Regions from separate parts of the Agrococcus sp. SGAir0287 genome, predicted to be linked through region 2. Evidence: predicted binding sites of a transcription regulator. Region 2 holds the regulator's gene; the other holds the start of a gene.
The links. Region 2 encodes LexA, which represses DNA repair genes until DNA is damaged. Its sites were predicted from a motif close to TCGAACANNTGTTCGA; they were not measured.

Region 1 (4,409 bases), 940 kb from region 2:
AGCGCATCCATGCGCCCGTTGCGTGTGAGCTCGAGCACGAAGTGCGGCGAGAGGCCGTCGACGCCGAGCGCGATCTCCTCGATCTGCGTCGGGAACAGGTTCACGCCGCGCAGGATGATCATGTCGTCGTTGCGCCCGGTGATCTTCTCGATGCGACGCATCGCCGTGCGGCCGGTGCCGGGCAGGAGGCGCGTGAGGTCGCGCGTGCGATAGCGGAGCACGGGGAACGCCTCCTTCGTGAGCGACGTGAAGACGAGCTCGCCGCGCTCGCCGTCCGGCAGCGGCGCGCCGGTCTCGGCGTCGATGATCTCGGGCAGGAAGTGGTCCTCCCAGATGTGCGGCCCGTCCTTCGTCTCGACGCACTCGCTGCCGACCCCCGGGCCCATGACCTCGGAGAGGCCGTAGATGTCGACGGCGTCGATGTCGAGCCGCTCCTCGAGCTCGTGGCGCATCTCGTTCGTCCACGGCTCGGCGCCGAGCACGGCGACCTTGAGGCTCGTCGATCGCGGATCGACGCCCGCCGCCTCGAGGGCGTCGGCGATCGTGAGCAGGTAGGAGGGCGTGCAGAGGATGGCGTCGGGCTCGAAGTCGCAGATGAGCTGCGCCTGCCGCGCCGTCTGGCCGCCGGACATGGGGATGACGGTGGCGCCGAGGCGCTCGATGCCGGCGTGCGCGCCGAGGCCGCCGGTGAAGAGGCCGTAGCCGTACGCGTTGTGCACCTTCATGCCGCGGCGGATGCCGGCGGCGCGCAGGCTGCGGGCCACGAGGTCGCCCCAGCGCTCGAGGTCGCCCGCCGTGTAGCCGACGACGGTCGGCTTGCCGGTCGTGCCGCTCGAGGCGTGGATGCGCGCCACCTGCTCCATCGGCACCGCGAACATCCCGAACGGATAGGTCTCGCGCAGGTCGGCCTTCGTCGTGAACGGCAGCCGTGCGACGTCGGCGAGCGTGCGGATGTCGGCGGGCGCGACGCCCGCGGCGTCGAGCCTCGCGGTGTACAGCGGCACGTTGGCGTAGGCGTGGTGCACCGTGCGCTGCAGGCGCTCGAGCTGCAGGGCCTCGAGGTCGGCGCGGCTGAGGCGCTCCTCGGGGTCGCGCTCCTCGGGCGGCGTCGCGGCCACACGCATCCGCGCGGCGACGAGCGCGCCGTCGGCGCGTTCGGGGTTCGTGATCGTCATCTCAGACTCCTTCGTCTGCTGCCTCTGCGTCCGGTCCGCGGATCGATTGGGCAGTAGTGGTTCGCTCTGCGGCGTGTCGCCAGCCACTACTGCCCAATCGATCGGCAGCGGTGACCACTCGGGGCGTCAGGGGGCGGGGAGGGGGCGGGCGGTGGTGAACGAGCGGCCGCGGAACTCCGCGACGACGTCGCCCGTCTCGTCGGTGACCTGCACGTCGTAGAGGCCCGTGCGCCCCTGCTGCGTGCGACGCACCGCGGTGGCGGTGAGCGTCTGGCCGGGATGCGTCGACTTGAGGAAGGTGACGTCGGCGCCCTGCGCCACCGTCATCGCCTCGCCGTCGTTGCACGCGATCGCGAACGCCGTGTCGGCGAGCGCGAAGACGAGGCCGCCGTGGGTGATGGCGAACCCGTTCGTGAGCTCGGGGCGCACGACCATCGACGTCACGGCGAAGCCGTCCTCGTCGCGCTCGACGCGCATTCCCAGCAGCGCCGAGGCGGCGTCGCGCAGCATCATGGCGCGCGTGTGCGGGCGCGCGGCGGCGACCGCGTCGCCGGTGAGCCCGGATGCGGCGACGGGGCTCGCGCCATCGAACGCGTCGTCACGGCCGGAGGCGTCCGATGCCGTCGCGGCGGATGCGGTCGCCGCGACGGCGCTCGCGTCGGAGGCGCTCGCGTCCGCGTCGGATGCCGTCCCGCCGACCGCGCTCGCCGCGTCGGTCCGGGTGGTCGCTGCGTCCGGCATCCGCACTCCCTCGTGCTCGTGTCCTCCGCGACCGGGGTGGTCCGGCTCGCGTCGTGCCGCTATAGTAACTGAACGATCGTTCGGTAATCCACTCGACGCGGTGACGCACCGGGCGATCGACGAATCCGAGGAGTCGACGATGACCGCACCACTCGCCCCCGCGAGCACGCAGGACGACGCGACCGCGCGCGCCGAGCAGGCAGCGCGCGACGAGGCCGGCCAGGCGCGCTTCGACGCGCTCATCGAGGCCGACGGCCGCATCGAGCCGCGCGACTGGATGCCCGCGGCATACCGGAGGACGCTCATCCGTCAGATCTCGCAGCACGCCCACTCCGAGATCATCGGCATGCAGCCCGAGGCCAACTGGATCACGCGCGCCCCGAGCCTCAAGCGCAAGGCGATCCTCATGGCGAAGGTGCAGGACGAGGCGGGCCACGGCCTCTACCTCTACTCCGCGGCGCAGACGCTCGGCATCGCTCGCGAGGAGATGACCCAGCAGCTCATCGAGGGCCGCGCGCGCTACTCGTCGATCTTCAACTACCCGACGCCGACGTGGGCGGACATGGGCGCGATCGGCTGGCTCGTCGACGGCGCCGCCATCGCGAACCAGGTGCCGCTGTGCCGCGCCTCCTACGGCCCCTACGGCCGTGCGATGGTGCGCATCTGCAAGGAGGAGTCGTTCCATCAGCGGCAGGGCTTCGAGATCCTGCTCGAGCTCATGCAGGGCACCGACGCGCAGCGCCGCATGGCGCAGGACGCGGTCGATCGCTGGTACTGGCCGTCGCTCATGATGTTCGGCCCGCCGGACGACGAGTCGCCGAACTCCGCGCAGTCCATGGCATGGAACATCAAGCGCTTCTCGAACGACGAGCTGCGCCAGCGCTTCGTCGGCATGCTCGTGCCGCAGGCGGAGGTGCTCGGCATCACGCTGCCGGATCCGAACCTCCGCTGGAACGAGGAGACGGGCGCGTACGACATGTCCGAGATCGACTGGACCGAGTTCCACGAGGTGCTCGCCGGCCGCGGACCCTGCAACGCGCAGCGCCTGCAGCACCGCCGGCAGGCGCACGACGACGGCGCCTGGGTGCGCGAGGCGGCGCATGCGTACGCCGAGCGTCAGGCGGCGGCGACCGAGCAGGCGGCGGCCTGATGGCCACGCCTGGCGAGGTCGGCACCGAGGCCTGGCCGCTCTGGGAGGTCTTCGTGCGCGCCAACCGCGGCCTGAGTCACGTGCACGTCGGCTCGCTGCACGCGCCCGACGCGACGATGGCCATCCGCAACGCGCGCGACCTCTACACGCGCCGCGGCGAGGGCGTGTCGATCTGGGTCGCGCCGGCCGACGGCATCACGACGAGCGACCCCGACGAGAAGGACGAGTGGTTCGAGAGCCCCGCGGGCAAGAACTACCGCCACGCGATCTACTACACGAAGACCGAAGGCGTGAAGCACCTGTGATGGGCACCGAGCTCGCACACGAAGCGATTGGCGACTTCGGCACGGTCGAGATCGCCAATCGGTGGCAGGAGTCGCCGATCGCCGGTGCGGAAGTCGCCGATCGGTGGGCGAAGTCGCCAATCACCGGATGGGCGGTGGCGCGATGAGCCACGACATCAGCACCGGCGTCGAGGGCGAGGAGGCTCACGGCGACGTCACGGTCGACGAGCTCGACCTCGCGAGCGAGCTCGCCGGCGCCGACGGCGCCGTCGCGACGTCCGACGTCGCCGAGTACGCGCTCTGGCTCGGCGACGACGCGCTCATCCTCGCCCAGCAGCTCGGATGGTGGATCTCGCGCGCGCCCGAGCTCGAGGAGGACGTCGCGCTCGGCAACATCGGCCTCGACGTGCTCGGCCACGCCCGATCGTTCCTGCGCTACGCCGGCACGGCCGACGGGCGCAGCGAGGACGACCTCGCCTACTGGCGCGACGAGCCCGACTTCCGCAGCGCGTGGCTGTTCGAGGCCCCGAACGGGCACTTCGGCGACACGATCGCACGCCAGCTCGTCGCCTCCGCCTTCCAGCTCAAGCTGTACCGCCGCCTCGCCGACTCCGCCGATCCGGCCCTCGCTGCCATCGCGACGAAGTCGGTGAAGGAGGTCGCCTACCACCTCGACCACGCGACGCAGTGGACGCTGCGCCTCGGCGGCGGCACCGAGCTGTCGCACGCGCGCATCCAGCAGTCGCTCGTCGACGTGTGGCCGCTCGTCGACGAGCTCTTCCGCGACGAGCCGCTCGTCGATCGCCTCGAGGGCATCGCGGTGCGACCGTCGACGCTGCGCGAGCCCGTGCTGGCCCGCATCCGCGCCATCCTCGACGCCGCCGGGCTCGAGGAGCCGAGCGTCGAGCCGTCGATGGCGGGCGGACGCCGGGGCCGCCACTCGACGCGTCTGGGCTACCTGCTCGCCGAGATGCAGGTGCTCGCGCGCGCACACCCGGGAGCGTCGTGGTGACCGCGCTCGCCGCCCTGCCCGCGACGCCCGACGCGCACGGTGACGCC
Region 2 (4,409 bases):
GCGCCGAGGTCGAGCAGGTCGCCCGACTGCGGCGGCTGCGGGGTCTCGTCGAGCAGCACGGCCGTGCCGACGTCGAGGCCGTCGCCCGAGAACACCCCGGGCGCCGTGAGCAGGGAGTGCTCGCGCCCCGCGAGGGTCGCGCGCACCTCGCGCGTGGGGGCGTCGCCGGAGGCGGCGGAGAAGTAGTGGTCGGTCACCCAGCCGACCGTAGTGGAGGAAGAGCATGGCGGAGGGCACATCGCGCGTCGACCGGATCCTCGAGTGGGCGGATCCCGGCGATGAGCGCCTGCTCGACCGCGCTGCGCAGGCGCTCGGCGCGGACGCGGCCGACGGCGACTTCGACGGCGACCAGCTCGAGCGCGCGGACCGCGCCGCGCTGCGCCGCGTCTCGGGCCTGCGCACGGAGCTCGAGGACGTCACCGAGGTCGAGTACCGGCAGCTGCGCCTCGAGAACGTGGTGCTCGTGGGCGTGCACGCCGGCGGCGTCGACGATGCCGAGAACTCGATGCGGGAGCTCGCAGCGCTCGCCGAGACCGCCGGCGCGGTCGTGCTCGACGGCGTGCTGCAGCGTCGTCCGACGCCGGACCCCGCGACCTACGTGGGGCGCGGCAAGGCGCAGGAGCTCGCCGAGCTCGTCCGCGAGACCGGCGCCGACACCGTCATCGCCGACACGGAGCTCGCGCCGAGCCAGCGCCGCGCGCTCGAGGACGTCGTGAAGGTGAAGGTCATCGACCGCACCGCCGTCATCCTCGACATCTTCAGCCAACACGCGAAGAGCCGCGAGGGCAAGGCGCAGGTCGAGCTCGCGCAGCTCGAGTACCTCCTGCCGCGCCTGCGCGGCTGGGGCGAGTCGATGTCGCGCCAGGCCGGTGGTCAGGTCGGCGGGCAGGGCGCCGGCATGGGCTCGCGCGGACCCGGCGAGACGAAGATCGAGCTCGATCGCCGTCGCATCCGCAACCGCATGGCGCGGCTGCGCACCCAGATCAAGGGCTTCGCTCCCGCTCGTCAGGCGAAGCGCGCGAACCGCGACCGCTTCGAGGTGCCGTCGGTCGCGATCGCCGGCTACACGAACGCGGGCAAGTCGAGCCTCCTCAACCGGCTCACGAACGCGGGCGTCCTCGTCGAGAACGCGCTGTTCGCGACGCTCGACGCGACGGTGCGCCGCACCGAGACGCCCGACGGACGCCTCTACACGCTCGCCGACACCGTCGGCTTCGTGCGCAACCTGCCGCACCAGCTGGTCGAGGCGTTCCGCTCGACGCTCGAGGAGGTCGCCGACGCCGACGTCATCGTGCACGTCGTGGACGCGAGCCATCCGGACCCTGCCGCGCAGCTCGCCACGGTGCGCGACGTCATCGGCGAGACGGGCGCGCGCGACATCCCGGAGGTCGTCGCCTTCAACAAGGCCGACCTCGTGGGCGACGACGAGCTCCTGGTGCTGCGCGGGCTCGTGCCGTCGGCGATCTTCGTGTCCGCTCGCACGGGCAGGGGCATCGACGAGCTGCGCGAGCGGATCGCCGAGCTGCTGCCGCGGCCCACGATCGCGATGTCGCTCCTCGTGCCGTTCGACCGCGGCGAGGTCGTCTCGCGCCTTCACGAGCGCGCCACGATCGAGCGCGAGACCTACGAGGAGACGGGCACGCGGCTCGACGTCCTCGTGACCGAGGACGCCGTCGACGGCCTCGAGGAGTTCCGCGTCCTGCCGGCGCGCTGACGAGACGCGAGGAGGCCGGTCGGGATCGATCCCGACCGGCCTCCTCGCACGTGGGCGTCAGACGGAGCGCAGCACCGCGACGACGCGACCGAGCACGACGGCCTCGTCGCCGAGGATGGGCTCGAACGCCGAGTTGCGCGGCAGCAGCCACGTGTGGCCGTCGCGCTGACGGAACACCTTGACCGTCGCCTCCTCGTCGAGCATCGCCGCGACGATGTCGCCGTTCTCGGCGGTCGACTGCTGCGCAACGACGACCCAGTCGCCGTCGCAGATCGCGGCGTCGATCATCGAGTCGCCGACGACCTTGAGCATGAAGAGGTCCTGGCTCGAGCCGACGAGGGAGCGCGGCAGGGGGAAGATCTCCTCGACCTGCTGCTCGGCGGTGATCGGCACGCCGGCGGCGATGCGGCCGACGAGCGGCACGTAGGCCGTCGGATCCGTGCCCGCCGCGTCCGCCGGGTCGTCGGCCTCGACGAGCACCTCGATGGCGCGCGGCCGCGCCGGGTCGCGGCGGATGGCGCCGGCGAGCTCGAGCTGCCCGAGCTGGTGCGTGACGCTCGAGAGCGAGGAGAGGCCCACGGCGTCGCCGATCTCGCGATAGCTCGGCGGGTAGCCCCGCTGTCGCACGGATTCCTGGATGCAGCGCAGGATCGCCGTCTGCTTCTCGGTCAGCTGCCGCTGTGCCATGGCCCGTCGTCCTCTCGCCGACGACCGTGTCGGTGGTCGCCGATTGACTCTGTCTCGTTCGAAAGCGTATCCGACGGCATGGTCCGAAGGGTACGGGTGTTCGAGCGTGTCGTCCGGGAATCCAGGGCAATCGGGCTCTTGACGAACGGATGATCCGAATGTACGTTCGAATCATGGAACGCGGGTGCGACGCTCCCGGCCGAGCGCCGCACCCGCGATCCGACGCAGACGAGGAGCAGACCATGACCGCGATCGCCACCCAGGCCCCGGCACTGCGCATCACGGCGCGCGGACGACGTGCGCTCGCCATCGTCGTCGCCGCGCCCGTGCTCGCCCTCGGCGGGCTCGGCGTCCTGCAGGCGACGACCGCCATCGCCGGCCAGACGGCCGTCGAGGTGTCGCACGAGACGGTCGTCGTGCAGCCGGGTGAGACGCTCTGGTCGATCGCCGAGGTCGTCGCCCCCGACGTCGACCCGCGCGAGGTCATCGCCGACATCCAGCGCATCAACGGCATCGGCGGCGCGATCCAGCCCGGTCAGGAGCTCGCGATCCCCGCCGAGTACACCCGCTGAGCAGGCCATCGCACGCGCCCCGTCCCGATCCGGGACGGGGCGCGGTCGCGTCAGGGCCGCGCGGTGGCGCATCCTGGCGCGCCTAGGCTGGAGCGGTGACCTCGCTCGACGATCTGCCGCTCCGCGCGGACCTCGTCGGCCGCGTGCCCTACGGGGCGCCGCAGCTCGACGTGCCCGTGCGGCTCAACGTGAACGAGAACGCCTTCCCGATCGCGGATGTCGTCGTCGACGACGTCGTCGCGTCGGTGCGCGACGCGATCGCCGGCGTGCATAGATACCCGGATCGCGAGTTCACCGAGCTGCGCGAGGCCTTCGCCGACTACCTCGGCCACGGGCTCGGGGCCGCGTCGATCTGGGCGGCGAACGGATCCAACGAGGTGCTGCAGCACGTGCTGCAGGCCTTCGGCGGGCCCGGGCGCACCCTGCTGTCGTTCGCGCCGACCTACTCGATGTACCCGCTGCTCGCGCAGGGCGTGGGTGCGGCGTACGTCGCGGAGCCGCGCGCCGCCGACTTCACCCTCGACGCCGCCACCGTCGTCGAGGCCATCGAGCGGCACGATCCCGACCTCGTGTTCCTGTGCGCGCCGAACAACCCCACGGGCACGCCGCTCGGCCTCGACGTCGTCGAGGCGGCATGCGCGGCTGCACGCGGCATCGTGCTCGTCGACGAGGCGTACGCCGAGTTCGCGCACGATCGGTCGCGGACGGCCCTCGCACTGCTGCCGCGCTTCGAGCGCCTCGTCGTCTCGCGCACCATGAGCAAGGCCTTCGCGTTCGCGGGCGTCCGCGTCGGCTACCTCGCCGCCGATCCCGCGGTCGTCGACGCGCTGCGGCTCGTGCGGCTCCCGTATCACCTGTCGGCGCTCACCCAGGCGGCCGCCCTCGCGGCGCTGCGGCACGCGCCGACGATGCTCGCCCGCGTCGACGAGCTGCGCGAGCAGCGCGACCGCATCGTCGGCGAGCTCGCGGGCCTCGGCTTCGAGCCGTACCCGTCGGATGCGAACTTCGTGCTCTTCGGCGGCGTCTCGGATCCGCGCGCGGCGTTCGAGGCGCTGCTCGCCGACGGCGTGCTCGTGCGCGACGTCGGCATCCCGCGCACGCTGCGCGTGACCGCGGGGACGCCGGAGGAGACCGACGCGTTCCTCGCATCCGTGGCGCGTCTGGCGCCCGCCGCACGACCGTAGGATCGAATCCATGCGCACCGCACGCATCGCCCGCACGACGAGCGAGTCCACCATCGAGCTCGAGCTCGACCTCGACGGCACCGGCTCGAGCGAGATCTCGACGACCGTGCCGTTCTACGACCACCTCCTGACGGCGCTGTCGAAGCACTCGCTCATCGACCTGCGCGTGACGGCCTCCGGCGACACGGACATCGACGCGCACCACACGGTCGAGGACACGGCCATCTGCCTGGGGCTCGCGCTGGGCGAGGC

Region 1: a site for LexA is predicted at 1,985-2,000, ahead of C1N71_RS15540 (hotdog fold thioesterase). Genes of this name have one in related genera too.

What each region holds. Positions count from the first base shown of each region.
Region 1 covers NZ_CP027942.1:2,913,072-2,917,480, forward strand. The annotation lists gene paaK (phenylacetate--CoA ligase PaaK) at 1-1,124, opposite strand, end outside; gene C1N71_RS15540 (hotdog fold thioesterase) at 1,302-1,916, opposite strand; gene paaA (1,2-phenylacetyl-CoA epoxidase subunit PaaA) at 2,056-3,066, shown strand; gene paaB (1,2-phenylacetyl-CoA epoxidase subunit PaaB) at 3,066-3,371, shown strand; gene C1N71_RS15065 (hypothetical protein) at 3,371-3,517, shown strand; gene paaC (1,2-phenylacetyl-CoA epoxidase subunit PaaC) at 3,514-4,362, shown strand; gene paaD (1,2-phenylacetyl-CoA epoxidase subunit PaaD) at 4,359-4,409, shown strand, end outside.
Region 2 covers NZ_CP027942.1:1,973,661-1,978,069, reverse strand. The annotation lists gene C1N71_RS09415 (class I SAM-dependent methyltransferase) at 1-239, opposite strand, end outside; gene hflX (GTPase HflX) at 224-1,714, shown strand; gene lexA (transcriptional repressor LexA) at 1,772-2,401, opposite strand; gene C1N71_RS09400 (LysM peptidoglycan-binding domain-containing protein) at 2,644-2,973, shown strand; gene C1N71_RS09395 (histidinol-phosphate transaminase) at 3,069-4,157, shown strand; gene hisB (imidazoleglycerol-phosphate dehydratase HisB) at 4,168-4,409, shown strand, end outside.